One region of the Planotetraspora sp. GP83 genome, then DNA from elsewhere that is predicted to be linked to it. Evidence: riboswitches for the same ligand, from Rfam matches in the RefSeq annotation. Region 1 holds a riboswitch; each other region holds the start of a gene.

Region 1 (4,790 bases):
CTGTTCGCCATACCCCGGCTGGCCGTACGCGCCGGACTGGCCATAAGGCTGCTGGCCGTACTGCTGCTGTGCCTGCTGGCCGTAGCCCGGCTGCTGGGCCTGCTGGCCCCACTGCTGCTCCTGGCCGTAGCCCGGCTGCTGGGGCGGCTGCCCATAAGTGGGCTGCTGAGCCTGCTCGCCATATCCCTGCTGGCCGTACTGCTGGCCGTACTGCTGGCCGTACTGCTGGCCGTACTGCTGGCCGTACTGCTGGTCGGGGCCGCCGTACCCGCCCTGGGCGGGCTGGCCGTACGCGCCCGACTGGCCGTAGGGCTGCTGGGCGGGCTGCTGGCCGTAACCCGGCTGACCGCCCTGCTGGCCGTAACCCGGCTGACCGCCCTGCTGGCCGTAACCCGGCTGACCGCCCTGCTGGCCGTAACCCTGTGCCTGCTGGGGGCCCGTCTGCTGGCCCGGGTGCCGGTAGCTGACGACCGTGACGTCGGGGTCGTAGTCCTGGGCGGGCGCGTCCGGGTTCTGGCTGTTCTGCCCGTGGCCCGACGGCGGCGGCGGGGAGCCACCGGAGTCGTCCTGGGGGTACGGCGGCTGTCCAGTGCTCACCGTGTCACCTCTTTCGAGTGCGCGTGCGGCACATGTCAGGCACGCATGCTGATATTGCCCAAAGTAGCGACAGGCCTATCAACAGTCACCTTTCCACCAAGTCAGCACCAGGGTCAAGATCGACGATCTAGGCGCGATCCACCTGGGAAGAGAGGTGGAGCAGCATCCGGGTGTTGCCCAGCGTGTTGGGCTTCACGTGTTCGAGATCAAGGAACTCGGCGACGCCTTCGTCATAGGAGGCGAGCAGCTCAGCGTAGACCTCCGGGGATACCGGAGTGCCCTGGATGGGGACGAAACCGTGGCGGCCGAAGAACTCCACCTCGAACGTGAGGCAGAAGACCCGGCGGACCCCGAGCTCTCGCGCGGTCGTGATGAGCGCGCTGACGATCCGGTGGCCAACGCCCCTTCCGCGTGCCGACGGGTCGACGGCGACGGTCCGAATCTCGGCCAGGTCCTCCCAGAGCACGTGCAGCGCGCCGCAGCCGACCACCGTGCCGCCCACCTCGGCGACCCAGAACTCCTGGACGTCCTCGTACAGGGTGACGGTGCTCTTCTCCAGCAGACGGGGCCCCACGCCGGAGTACGCGTCGACGAGGCGGCGGATCACGCGGACGTCCGGTGTCGTGGCCCGGCGGACGACCACGGCCGGGGGGCCGGGCTCCATGGGCGTCTGCTCCGCGACCTGCTCCATGGACCGCCAGCGTAGTCGGCCCCGGCCGGCGGATCGATGCCACGAGGGTCGGCGCGAGCGGCCGGAAAGCGGCTTAAGGCATTAACGGCCAGTCCCTAACACGGCCCCAGAGGTCACTCCGTCACCAGGGGTGACCTTGAGAGCACCGCGCCCCCACTCGCCTCACCTTCAGCTCGCCTTCAGGTTTTGCCGTGTCATGGACCTGCGCTGACCGAAGCCCGCAATGTGTCAAAGGTGTCTAAACGCAGGTAAAAGCCGGTATATGGTGACAACTACCGTGATCAGGCCGTGATCGTTCGGTAGTGAAACCTAGACGGGATCCGGAGTTCTGGTTGAGCAAGAACTCCGCGTGCACTAGTGTCCAGCGACGATGCCGGTCGTCGCGGGTGCTTCGCGGAGGCCGGACCGCCGAGTCTTCTGAGCACGTAGGTGTGGAGAGGAGCCGGGGACCCAACTGTGCGGATCCGGAATCGAGTCAAGGGAACGTCGATCCCAGGTCAACAAGGGGTGAATCCGAAAGGTAGGGCTACTCCGGCCCGAACCCGTCAGCTAACCCGGTAGGCGGCCAGGAGTGCCGTGTGAACGCCGTGAGGCCGTCAAGGCCCCCGCGGCGACCAGTTCGTGCGGCACGACGTAGGAGAGGAGCTTGGTTGCGCATGCGTGGAGGACGGCCGTCGGGGAAACACGCCCGTGGCCGATGGCCCGTGGCCGGTACGTCCATGTCCGGACCCATCCGCAGGCTGGTCTTCGTGGGCGTCGCGCTCACCATGATCACCGTGGGCGCCCCCATGGTCTCCGCCACCGCCGATCCCAAGCCCAGCCTCAAGCAGCTCACAGCTGAGGTGGAAAGCCTCTACACCGAGATCGAGACCCTCACCGAGGAGTACAACGGCGAGCGCGTCCGTCTCAAGTCGGCCGAGCGGTCGGCCGCGGTCGCGAAGAAGACCCTCACCAAGAGCGAGTCCGAGCTCGCCCTCCGCCGCCAGAAGGCCAGCCTCGTCGCGCAGAACTCCTACATGACCGGCGGCTTAGGCTCCCCGCTCGCGATGGTCGGCTCCACCGACCCCGAGGCGTACCTCGACCAGGCGTCCGCGACGTACGCGCTGGAGATGCAGCAGGGGCAGGAGGTCGCCGAGGTCGCCAACGCCATGAAGGCCGCCGAGCGGGCCAAGGCGAGCGCCACCGCCCGCCAGGCCGAGGTGAAGAAGCTCCTCGCCGGCATCGAGGCGCGGCGCACCAAGATCAGCAAGCTGGTCAAGAAGGCCGAGAGCAACCTCTACAGCAGGGTCGCCGGCAGCATCAGCGGCGGCCGGGCGACCCGGCTCTCGTTCCCCGTCGTCGGGGAGGGCAAGGCGGCCGAGGCGGCGCGCTGGGCGCTGAGCCAGCAGATGAAGCCCTACGTCTGGGGCGCCGAGGGTCCTCGCTCCTTCGACTGCTCGGGCCTGATCATGGCGGCCTACCAGACGGTCGGGATCAGCCTCCCCCACTACACCGGCGACCAGTGGACCTCCGGCACCCACATCCGCCGGGAGGACATGCGCCCGGGTGACCTCGTGTTCTTCTACTCCGACCTGCACCACGTGGGCATGTACATCGGCGGCGGCTACATGGTCCACGCCCCCCACACCGGTGACGTGGTCCGCATCGCGAAGCTCGGAAACCGTCCCTTCGCGGGAGCCGTACGGATCGCCGACTAGGCGAAGACGGCGGCCGGGCCGCGCGCGTTAGATGAGGCGGCGGCGGGCCGCCCACGCGACCGCCTCGATGGCGGTCGCCACGCCGATCTGGTCACAGATGTGGCGAAGCCGCCGCCGAACCGTGCGGCCGCTCACGTCGAGGCTGCGACCCACCCGGTCGGCGGTCACGCCCTTGGCCAACTCCGACAGGAGCAGGATGTCGTCGTCAGTGAGACCGGCACGTTCGAGGTCCGCGGCGATGCTGTCCCCCCGGGATACGAGGTCGGGAAACCCCATCGTCTGTCCTCCCCATGACGATGATTGGTCGGCCCACCTTCAGGGAAGGTAAACGCCCTCGTCAAGGTCGTCAAGGTTTGCCCTTGTCTAGAACGCCGCTCGCCTTTCTTTGAGTGAAGAGAATGAGCGACAGAAAGAGCGGGAGAACGGAAAGAGGGAGAGCGGGAAAGCGTGGAAGCGGGGAAAGCGCCGTGATCATGCAGACCTTCCGCAGATGCCATCTGGCCTGCGCCAACCCCCGCCGTGATCTGGCAAAGGTTCCCGCGCGCACCCATTGACCTGCTCCAACGCTCATCGTGATCAAGCAGTTCTCGTCCCAGTGCGAGGATGGCGCACCTGCATGATCACGGTCGATGTACGGCCATCTCAGAGGCCCTTCCCGGGAAGCCATGCATGATCACGAGTGGCGTATGGGCAGCTCAGCGAGCCGTCGGAGAAACCGTGCATGATCACAACAAAAGAAAGAGGGCGTGATCACAAACAATGGGTGGGCGCTCTGCTCAGCCGGTGGGCCTGACCAGCTTCTCCCGGCGCACCCGCATCTGCTCAGGCAGCTCGTCCATGGTCACACAGCGTACAACGGATCATGTCCCCAACAGCTTGCGCACCCGGTCGCGGCCGACGGCGAGCAGCAGCGTGGGCAGCCGCGGCCCGGTCTCGCGGCTCACCAGCAGCCGGTAGAGCAGGGCGAAGAACGTGCGCTGGGCGGCCTTCAGCTCGGGCGTCGCCGCCTTGGCGCTCAGGTCGAGCCCGGCCTGGATCTTCGGCACGCCGTACACGAGCGTGGTCAGGCCGTCCAGCGACCAGTGCGCGTCGAGGTTGTCCGACAGCAGCCGCAGCGATTCGCGCTCGGCGTTGCCCAGGGTGTCGAGAAGCTCGGTGTCGGGCTCCTCGCGGACCTGCGTGCGCTCCTCGGCGGGGACGTAGGTGGTCACCCAGTACTGGGCCCTGTCAAGCCGCGGCCGCAACTCGTCGAGCCCTGAGATCTCGTGGTCGAACTCGCGGAGGATCCGCAGGGTCTGCTCCTCGTCGCCGGTGGTGATGTCCGCCACCGAGGCGAGTGTCCGGTACGGCAGGCGCCGCGGTGTCTCACTGAGCGTCACCGACGCGGTGGACGTCGCACGGCGGTAGGCGGCCTGGTCGGCCGGGAGCGCCGAGCCGTCCGCGATCTTCTTGGACAGCGTGTCCCACTCGTCGTACATCCGCTGGATCTCCTGGTCGAAGGAGACCTTGAACGACTGGTTGGGGCGCCGCCGCGCGTAGAGCCAGCGCAGGAGCGCGGGCTCCATGATCGAAAGAGCGTCCGCCGGGGTCGGCACGCCGCCCTTGGAACTGCTCATCTTGGCCATGCCGCTGATGCCGACGAACGCGTACATCGGCCCGATCGGCTGGGCGCCGCCGAAGATCTCCCTGACGATCTGGCCGCCGACGACGAAGGACGATCCGGGCGAGCTGTGGTCGACCCCGGACGGCTCGAACACCACGCCCTCGAAGGACCAGCGCATCGGCCAGTCGACCTTCCACACCAG
Region 2 (4,790 bases), on a different contig from region 1:
CAGATGTGGGACCTCACCAAGCGCACCGCGGCGTCGATGGTGAACATCCCGAAGAAGATGGTGGGCGTCTGGCAGGCCGCGTTCTCCGGGGAGAAGCGCGACCCCAACGGCCCGATCGGCATCGTCGGCGCGGGCCGGATCGGCGGTGAGATCGCCGCGTCGGAGCTCTCCCCGGAGAACAAGATCATCTTCTTCATCAATCTGCTGGCCGGGCTGAACCTCGCGGTGGGCATGTTCAACCTCATCCCGCTGCTGCCGCTCGACGGCGGCCACATCGCGGGCGGCCTCTGGGAGGGCCTCAAGCGCGTCTTCGCCCGCGTGCGGCGGCGGCCCATGCCGGGCTACGTGGACGTCGCTAAGGCGCTGCCCCTCACGTACGCGATGGCCGCGCTCCTGCTGGTGATGGGCGGCCTGCTCATCTACGCCGACCTCGTCAACCCGGTCCGCATCTCCGGCTGATCTCCGGCTGATCTCGGGTGAGGCGGGTTGGCGGCGGTCGCCGTACGGCTATTCGCCGGTGACGCCGTCGATGCGCTCGCGGAGGATGTCCGCGTGGCCGTTGTGCCGGGCGTACTCCTCGATCATGTGGACGAGGATCCAGCGGAGCGAGTAGCGCACGCCCTCGCGCTCCCGCTTGGCGAGCGTGTCGAGGTCGGGGCACGCGGCGGCGGCCGCCCGGGCGCCGTCCACCTCGGCCCGCCACGTCGCGAACGCCTCCTCGGCGGAGGCTGTGCCGACGTTGTCGAACTCGCCGTCCGGGTCGTCCTCGTTGAAGTAGATGAAGTCGAGGTCCTCGCCGTTCAAGCGCCTGCGGAACCAGCTGCGCTCCACGTCGGCCATGTGGCGGACCAGGCCCAGCAGCGACAGGGTGGAGGGCGGCGCGGAGCGCAGGCGGAGCTGCTCCTCGGTCAGGCCGGCGCACTTGACGGCGAGTGTCTCGCGGTGCCAGTCGAGCCACGAGGTGAGCATCTCCCGCTCGTCCGCGACCGGGGGCGGGTCGATCCGTGTGTCAGTCATTCACGGCATCCTGCCCGAACACCTGATCGATGTCACATTGTTTCTCATGTGATCACGCGGGTGTGCGGGCCGCGGGGGCGGGGCGCGCACACCCGCGTGATCGTGGGGTGGGACGGATGGCTTCGGAGACCGCCGGCTCTGGGAGATCGGGGTCAGTACATGGAGATGTGCACGTGGTCGTAGTGGTTGGCGGTGATCCCGCCCCGGTCGGACATGGGCCGCCAGCCAGGGCTGCCGAGATTGTAGATCCGCTGCTTCCAGATCACGTACATCACGCCGAGCTTGGGGCCGTTCTTGATGGCCCAGGCGGCGATGGTGTCGCCCAGTGCCTTCATGTCCGCGGACGGCATCATGCCGCCCGAGCTCATCATGAAGTCGCAGGCGCGGCCCAGCGGGTGCTCGCCGCTGCTCTCGCCGCGGTAGCAGCCGACCGTGTACTTCAGCGCGAAGTGCTTCTCGACCTCCGCCCGCATGAGCCGCATGCGGGGCGTGATGTTGTCGGCGCCGACGGGCAACTCGGGAGCCCAGGAGCCGTTGGCCAGCCGGTCCGGCGCGATCGGGATGAGCTGCGCGAGGTTGTCCTTGATCTGCCCGATGAGCTTCTCGGCGTCCTCGCGCTGCCCGGCGACCTTGTCCGACTGCGACTTGAGCTGCGTGGTCAGCGCCGCGGCGGCGTCGGCCGCCCGCTGGCGATCGGTGCGGACCTGGGCGAACCGGCTCACCGCCGCGGCCTGCTCCGCCTGTAGTTGGTCCACCACCGCCGACGCCGCCGGGTCGGGCGGCGCCATGAACGCGGTGCTCGTCTGGTAGCGGAGCCCGGCGATCTGCGCCACCTGCCGCTGCGCGGTGGCGTAGTCGGCCTGGGCTGTTGCGAGCCGATCGCGGGCGGTCTTCTCCGTTTGCCGGGCCTTCGCCAGCTCGACCCGGGTGGCGTTGTAGTCGGCGATCAGACCGTTGACCTGCTTCTCCAGTGCCGCGAGCTGCTTCTTGAGCCGGCCCTCGCTGGGCTTGGGGGCGGCGTTGCCGGCGGAAGCCGTACCGAGAACGAGCAGGACGGCCGTCACCGCAGCGGCGACCAGGGGGAATGCGCGGGGCAGAGCCCACTCCTCTCCATCTGCCGGCCGGGTTAGCTGACGGGTTCGGGCTGGAGGAGCCCGGGCACACGCGTGCCTTCACCCCGGGATCTAATGGGTCCCCGGCTCCCGGGCGAGGCGCCCGGGATTAGGCGCACCGGCTGTGTCAGCCGGTGCAAGGGATAGTAGTGGTAAAGAATGGGCTCTAGCCAGTCCAAGTCGCAATCAATCAGAGATCAACTCGTTACCGATTCCCGGAGCATCCGGGCCGCCTCCTCCGGGAGCACGTCGTTGACGAAGGCGCCCATCGCCGACTCCGAACCCGCCAGATACTTCAGCTTGTTCGCGGCCCGCCGGATGCTGAAGAGCTGAAGGTGGAGATAGGCCAGGTCGCGCCCGTGGGAGACCGGCGCCTGGTGCCAGGCCGCGACGTACGGCATGGCGACCCCGAACAGCCCGTCCAGGCGGCGCAGCACGTCCGTGTAGAGCGGCCCGAAGGCGGAGCGCTCCTCGGCGGACAGCCCGGGGATGTCCGGAACCCGCCGGTGCGGGTAGAGGTGGACCTCGAACGGGTAGCGGGCGGCGGCCGGGACGAACGCGGTCCAGTGCTCGTTGGAGGCCACCACGCGCGGCCCCTTCCGCTCGGCGGCCAGGACGTCGGCGAACAGGTTGCCCCCCTGGTGCCGGGCGGCGGCCTCGAGCATCTGCCGCGTCCGGGGCGTGACATAGGGGTAGGCGTAGATCTGGCCGTGAGGGTGGGGGAGCGTGATGCCGATCTCGGCCCCGCGGTTCTCGAAGCAGAAGACCTGCTCCACACCGGGCAGCGCCGACAGCTCCGACGTGCGGTCGGCCCAGGCCTCCATGACGAGCTCGACCTGGTCGTCGCTCAGCGAGCTGAAGGAGGCGTCGTGGACCGGGGTGAAGCAGACGACCTCGCAGCGCCCGATCCCCGGCCGCACCTGGCTGAGACCGCCGACCTCCTCGTACTCCCCGATGTTGAAGCTGAACGACGGGAAGCGGTTCTCGAACACCGCGACGTCGTACAAGGAAGGGATCTCCGAGCCGGGGTGGGCCGGGCACAGCGGGCACTCGTCGGCCGACGGGAGGTGGGTCCGGGTCTGCCGGTGCCTCGCGACGGCCACCCACTCGTCCATCAGCGGGTCGTAGCGCAGCTCGGACGCCAGCGGCCGGGGAGGCAGGTCACGCGTGTCGATCGCGCTGTGGTCGGCGTCGTCCCTCCGATCGAAGTAGAGCAGCTCCCGGCCATCGGCGAGATGAGTGATCGTGCGCTTCACAGTGCCGCTGCCTCCAGCTCGGCGTGCGTGGACGGTTCCGCGAGCAGGAGCGTTCCCACGTGATCGGACAGCTCCGCCCGGGCCTCCTCGGAGAGGCCGGTGTCGCTGACCAGCACGTGGGCCTGCTCCAGGTCGGCGATGGTGCTGATGCCGACCGTGCCCCACTTGGTGTGGTCGGCCAGCACGACGAGCTGCTGCGCGGCGGCGACGAGCTCGCGGTTGGTCTCCGCTTCGAGCAGGTTCGGCGTGGTGAAGCCCGCCCTGGAGCTCATCCCGTGGACGCCCAGCATCAGCGTGTCGACGTTCAGGGAGCGGACGGCGGCGACGGCCACCGGGCCGACCAGCGCGTCCGACGGCGTGCGGACGCCGCCGATCAGCACAACGGTCTGGTCGGACCTGGCCGCCCGGTGGAAGACGTCGGCCACCTGCACCGAGTTGGTGATGACGGTCAGCTCCGGCACGTCCACGAGGTGGTGGGCGAGGGTCCAGGTCGTGGTGCCGGCCGAGAGCGCCACCGCGGTGCCGGGCCGTACGAGCTCGGCGGCTCTCCGGGCGATGGCCTCCTTCTCGGGCTGTTGCCGCATCGACTTGGCGGCGAAGCCGGGCTCCTCCGTGGAGCCCGTGCCGGCGGCGGTGGCCCCGCCGTGGACCTTCTCCACCAGCCCCCGGTCGGCCAGCACCTCCAGATCCCGCCGTATCGTCATGTCGGAGACCCCGAGATCGCGCACGAGCTCGGCGACGCGCACGCCGCCCGTCCTGCGGACCCGCTCCAAGATCGCCTGCTGCCTTTGCTGGGCCAGCATCACCGCTCCTATCAACAGATTCAAACAAATTATGCCACCTTGCCAACGGTGAAATGTTGAATCTTGGTGACGGGAGATGCACGGAAGGCCTAGGCAACCCGTTAGCCCTGGAGGACAGTGGAAAGCGGAGCCGTACGACGGCGGAAAGGCGGTCGGCGATGGGGAAGCGGGCACGCAAGTCCAAGGCACGCAAGAAGAAGAAGGCGAACCACGGCAAGCGGCCCACTGGGCGCTAGCCTTCCGGCGGGCCTGCGGAGGCCTGCGCGCTAGCCTTCCGGTGGGCCTGTCTACCAGTTCCTTCTGCCCCAGGCGGCGAGCAGCCGGGTCTGCGCGTCGGCGTCGGCCGGCACGTCCCGGTGGTCCCCGATCACTCCCGCCTGGCGGTAGCCCTCCTGCGCCTCGGCGAACCACTCGGCGCACGCCTCGACCAGCTCGGGGTCGAGCCGCTCCGGCCCGCCGATCGCCCGGGCCAGGTCCCACGTGTGGATCAAGGCGTCCGCGAACAGCTCACTGATGAAGTCCTCTCCCGGCACGTCGCCGAACGAAAGATGCGTCACGCTCGCCAGCGCGCCCTCGGCGTACACCGCCTGGACGGCGCCCTG
Region 3 (4,790 bases), on a different contig from region 1:
TTCTGCCCGTCGATCTCCGTGGTGTACTGCGGGTATCGGTTGAGCTCCGCCTCCTTGGACCGCCAGTCGTACCCGTCACGCCAATACTCGGCGAGCCTCTTCACGTACTCCACGGGAACCCCGTAGTCCCAGCCCGCGCCGGGGATCTCGTCCGGCCAGCGGGTACGGCCCAGCCGGTCGCGGAGGTCGTCGAGGTCGGCCTGCGGAACGGCGATGCGGAAGGGGGTGATTTCGGTGTTCTCGCTCATGACCACAACGTTACGGAGCCTTCCGGTCAGGTCCTGTCCTGAAGTCCGGGCAGACTTGAAGCCATGTTGGAGACCTCGGCGCGGTTGCTGCGTCTGCTGTCGCTGTTGCAGGCCAGGAGGGACTGGCCGGGCGCGGCCCTCGCGGAGCGGCTGGAGGTGAGCGAGCGGACCGTCCGCCGCGACGTCGAACGGCTTCGCGACCTCGGATATCCGGTGCACGCGACGAGGGGAACCGACGGCGGCTACCGCCTGGGCGCGGGCGCCGCGATGCCGCCGCTCCTGCTCGACGACGAGGAGGCGGTGGCCGTGGCGGTCGGGCTGCGGACCGCCGCCGGGGGGACCGTCGCCGGCATCGAGGAGACATCCGTGCGGGCGCTCGCCAAGCTCGAACAGGTCCTGCCGTCCCGGCTGCGGCATCGGGTCAACGCGTTGCAGACCTACACCGAGCCCGTGCCGGCGGACCGTCCGGGCCCGAAAGTGGACGCGGCCGTGCTCACCGCGCTCGCGGCCGCCTGCCGGGACTCGGAGCGGCTGCGGTTCGACTACCGGGGCCACGACGGGTCGGCCGGCCTCCGCACGGTAGAGCCGCACCGTCTCGTCTCCTGGGGCCGCCGGTGGTATCTCGTGGCCTGGGACGTCGACCGTCAGGACTGGCGAACCTTCCGGGTGGACCGCGTGGAGCCGCGCACGCCCACCGGCCCGCGCTTCCCGCCCCGCGAACCACCGGAGGGCGGCACCGCCGCGTACGTCGCGCGCGGGGTCTCGGCGGCGGCCTGGCGTCATCACGCGCGGGTCGTCGTGCACGCGCCCGCCGAGGTCGTGTCCGGGCGCGTCAACCCCGCGGTCGGCGTCGTCGAGGCGCTGGGCGGGCAGACCTGCGTCCTGGTCACGGGCGCGGACAGCGTGCACACGCTCGCCGTCCATCTCGGCCTGCTCGACCTCGACTTCGAGGTGACCGAACCCCCGGAGCTCGTGGAGCACATCCGCGCGCTGGCGGCTCGCTACGCCCGCGCGACCCCGGCGGCCGCGCCGGAGAAGGCCACCCCCGCTGCGCCGGAGAAGGCGAGTCCGGCGCCCTCAACGGGGCATGATGGTGGCCCTGAGGCCGCAGCCACCACCGGAACGAAGGAGTTTTGAGATGGGCCGCGCGTTCGAACTGCGCAAGGAAGTCGAGCTGGAGGCCACCCCTGGGCAGGTGTGGGAGGCGACCGCCACCGGCCCGGGAGTCGACTCCTGGTTCATGGGACGCAATGTGGTCGAGCCCGGCGAGGGCGGCATCGTACGGCTGACCCTGGGCGGCCAGAGCCAGGAGAACACCGTGACCGCCTGGGAACCCGGGAAACGACTCGCGCACCGCGGCGCCGAGCCCGACGACGGGAATTTCATGGCGTTCGAGTATCTCCTCGAGGGACGCGAAGGCGGCGGCACCGTGCTGCGGATGGTGCAGAGCGGCGTCCTCGGCGACGACTGGGAGACCGAGTACGAGGCCATAAAGACCGGCTGGGACACGTACCGCCAACGAAGCGCGCCCGGAACCGTTCGTCCGGGCGCGGTTCGGTGGGAGGGCAGAGGCGTGTGTCACGGTCCGGCCGTACCGCGGGGCCATGCGTCAGGCGCCGGCCGTACCGCGGAGATGAGGCGAGGTCAGGCCTTGTCGGTCGCGGTGTAGTACGGGTAGCCGTATCCGACGACGGAGCCGGCGGACCGGGTCCGGACCTCGACGGCGCCGTTGCCGGTGTTGCCCTCGACGGTCTGGATGGTGCCGTCACCGTTGTCGCGGACGACGAAGCCGACATGGTCGATGTCGTCGAAGGACTTGCCGCCGCTCCAGCCGAAGAAGACCACGGCGCCGGGCGTGGGAGCGGTGCCCCACCGGTTGTTGGCGGCGAACCACCGGGCGTGCTGCACGGTGTAGGAGTCGGAGCCCAGGACGGGCGTGATGCCGAGCCTGTCGCCGACCCAGGAGACGAACATGTCGCACCAGGCGGCGTTGGCGTAGCCGGCGAGGGTGCCGCCGTCGCGGGCGAGGGTCTGCCGGGCACGCGGGGTGGACATGTACCAGGCCTGGAACTTGGTGCCCCCGCCGAGGCTGTTCTCCCTGATGCCGACCTGGCTCTGAGCGAGGCTCAACAGCTGGGACGGGCTGACCTTGGGCAGTCCGGCGGCGGCCTGGGCGAGGGGGGTGACGTTCGAGTAGCCGACTTCGGTGACTTGCGGTGTGTCGGCGACGTCCGCGTGGGCCGCCGTGGTTCCTGCCAGCACCGCCGAAGCGAGTGCGCCGCTGACAAGGGCAGCACGAATACAGGTGTTGAGGGCTCGCATGGTGGGGTCTACTCCCTTGCTTCCATGCCGCCTACCGGGTTAGCTGACGGGTTCGGGCTGGAAGACGCCCTACGGCACTACGTGCCGATTCACCCCAGGAGAGGTGGGTCCCCGGCTCCGCGCGGACGCGGACTCGGCGGCCGGGCGGCCATCCGGCTGGATGACCGCGTCGGTCTGAGGCTTGGCACCCTTGACCAGAGATTTGGACAGGTATGCCCGAGTTGCCTAAAAGGTAATAGACCGACCGAAACCGGTCAAGTAAGGACAAGTCAGGTTTTACTTGTCACGTCCTCGGTGTACCTGCTGGTGATCGAGGGTGGGGAGGCCCCTTTCGCGGGCCCGGGCCGTACGGCGTCGCCCGCCGGTGACGCCCGGCCCGGCGGCCCCGGCAGGCCGTGCGGAAGCGCCTCAGGTCGTGGACCCCGAGACACGGCCGCGCCGCCTCCAATCCCCGCGCGGAGCGGCGATTCAGCGTGGCTCGGCGGCGGTGACGTCCCACCGCCGATCACCGGAGCGCGATCTCGCAGGTCACCGCGCCGAGTGGGAGCCGTACGGCGACATCACCGGCCGCGAGCGAGCGCCGGAAGGTCCGGATCGGGACGCGTCCGGGGCGTCGGGCCAGGGGCCTCGTTTCGCTGACAGCGAACTCCGATCGGCCTCACATGGGCCCCAGAGGCCAGCGCGACCCCCCTGGAGGGGCGGCGAACACCACCCCTCCGGCGAGGCTCTGCCTTAAGGCGCCCTGAGGTCCGCGTTAAAGGTAAGGAAACCTTCCTCACCCCGTTGACGGGCATTTCGAGAGATCGCTTGGATTGGGACATTTACGGTTCCCCCAAAAGGAGTTGTCTCTCGTGCCCCGATCGGTACGTGGATCCTTGACCGCCGTGGCCTTGACCGTCCTCACCGGCCTCACTCTGCTGCCCGGCATCGCGTCGGCCTCCGGCACCCAGGCCGCCCCCAGGGCGCACGCCCCTAGAGCACACGCCCTCAGGGCGCCGGCCGCGTTCACGCATCCGGGCGTGCTGGTCAGCAGGGCGCAACTCGACTTCGTCCGCACCAAGCTGACGGCCGAGCCGTGGAAGACGGCGTTCGCGCAGGTCAAGGCCAGCCCGCTGGCCTCGCTGTCCTACAAGGCCAAGCCGCGGGCCGTCGTCGAGTGCGGGCCGAGCTCCAACCCCAACTACGGCTGCTCCGACGAGCGGGGCGACGCCCTGGCCGCCTACACCGACGCCCTGCTGTGGTACCTGACCAGGAACGCGGCATACGCCAAGAAGGCGATCGAGATCATGGACGCGTGGTCGGCCGTGATCACCAGCCACACGAACTCGAACGCGCCGCTGCAGACCGGCTGGGCGGGGGCGTCGTTCTCCCGGGCCGCGGAGCTGATCAAGCACACGTATTCGAGCTGGCCCAACGCCGCGAGGTTCGCGACGAAGCTGCGCACGGTCTACCTGCCAGTGGTCGGCGGCACGGCCGCGCGGAACAAGAACGGCAACTGGGAGCTCATCATGACGGACGCGGCGATCGGCATCGCCGTGTTCCTCGACGACAAGACGGCCTTCGACAAGGCGGTCGCCACGTGGCGGGGCCGCCTGCCCGCCTACATCTACCTCAAGTCGGACGGGCCGCTGCCCAAGCAGGCGCCGGGCAGCAAGTACGACACGTCAGCGGAGATCATCGACTACTGGGAGGGTCAGACGACCTTCGTCGACGGTCTGGCGCAGGAGACCTGCCGCGACTTCGGCCACACCGGCTGGGGCATCGAGGCGGCCATCCACGTCGCCGAGACGGCCCGCATCCAGGGCCTCGACCTGTACGCCGAGGGCAAGGAGCGGCTCAGGCTGGCCATGGGCTTCCACTCGCAGTACGAGCTGGGCGCGGCCGTCCCCTCGTGGCTGTGCGGAGGGAAGCTGAACACGGGCATCGGCCCGGTGTTCGAGGTGGGCTACAACGCCCTGGCGGGCCGGCTCGGCTACAGCATGCCGCGCACCCTGCAGGTCGTGCAGAAGCACCGGCCCGCCGGGGCGAACTACTTCCTGGCCTGGGAGACCCTCACCCACGCCGGCAACCCCAGCTGACGAGCGGGGCTACCGCCATCCCTCCGAGTCGACGCCGCCCGGCACGGCGGCCGCCGTGCCGTACGGCTCCCGCGTGAAGACGAACGTGTTGACGTCGAGGTGCACGCCCGCCGGGGAGCGGACGACCTGGAAGGTCTCGCCG

Evidence for each region. Region 1 has a riboswitch for cyclic di-AMP ahead of ABH927_RS31575 (NlpC/P60 family protein). Riboswitches for the same ligand answer to the same signal wherever they lie in the genome.
Region 2: it holds a riboswitch for cyclic di-AMP, as region 1 does, so the genes downstream of both, ABH927_RS31810 (coiled-coil domain-containing protein) here and ABH927_RS31575 (NlpC/P60 family protein) in region 1, are expected to answer to the same signal.
Region 3: it holds a riboswitch for cyclic di-AMP, as region 1 does, so the genes downstream of both, ABH927_RS01340 (CHAP domain-containing protein) here and ABH927_RS31575 (NlpC/P60 family protein) in region 1, are expected to answer to the same signal.

The regions. Positions count from the first base shown of each region.
Region 1 is NZ_JBGCBZ010000033.1:29,517-34,306, forward strand. It holds gene ABH927_RS31565 (RDD family protein) at 1-597, opposite strand, end outside; gene ABH927_RS31570 (amino-acid N-acetyltransferase) at 725-1,288, opposite strand; cyclic di-AMP (ydaO/yuaA leader) riboswitch at 1,685-1,867, shown strand; gene ABH927_RS31575 (NlpC/P60 family protein) at 2,008-2,985, shown strand; gene ABH927_RS31580 (LuxR C-terminal-related transcriptional regulator) at 3,013-3,261, opposite strand; gene lysS (lysine--tRNA ligase) at 3,846-4,790, opposite strand, start outside.
Region 2 is NZ_JBGCBZ010000034.1:7,010-11,799, reverse strand. It holds gene ABH927_RS31820 (RIP metalloprotease) at 1-459, shown strand, start outside; gene ABH927_RS31815 (DinB family protein) at 508-1,017, opposite strand; gene ABH927_RS31810 (coiled-coil domain-containing protein) at 1,170-2,081, opposite strand; cyclic di-AMP (ydaO/yuaA leader) riboswitch at 2,119-2,255, opposite strand; gene galT (galactose-1-phosphate uridylyltransferase) at 2,327-3,385, opposite strand; gene ABH927_RS31800 (DeoR/GlpR family DNA-binding transcription regulator) at 3,382-4,188, opposite strand; gene ABH927_RS31795 (50S ribosomal protein bL37) at 4,347-4,424, shown strand; gene ABH927_RS31790 (TIGR03086 family metal-binding protein) at 4,476-4,790, opposite strand, start outside.
Region 3 is NZ_JBGCBZ010000001.1:269,420-274,209, forward strand. It holds gene ABH927_RS01325 (epoxide hydrolase family protein) at 1-248, opposite strand, end outside; gene ABH927_RS01330 (helix-turn-helix transcriptional regulator) at 312-1,385, shown strand; gene ABH927_RS01335 (SRPBCC domain-containing protein) at 1,387-1,917, shown strand; gene ABH927_RS01340 (CHAP domain-containing protein) at 1,893-2,510, opposite strand; cyclic di-AMP (ydaO/yuaA leader) riboswitch at 2,585-2,719, opposite strand; gene ABH927_RS01345 (alginate lyase family protein) at 3,455-4,648, shown strand; gene ABH927_RS01350 (serine hydrolase domain-containing protein) at 4,658-4,790, opposite strand, start outside.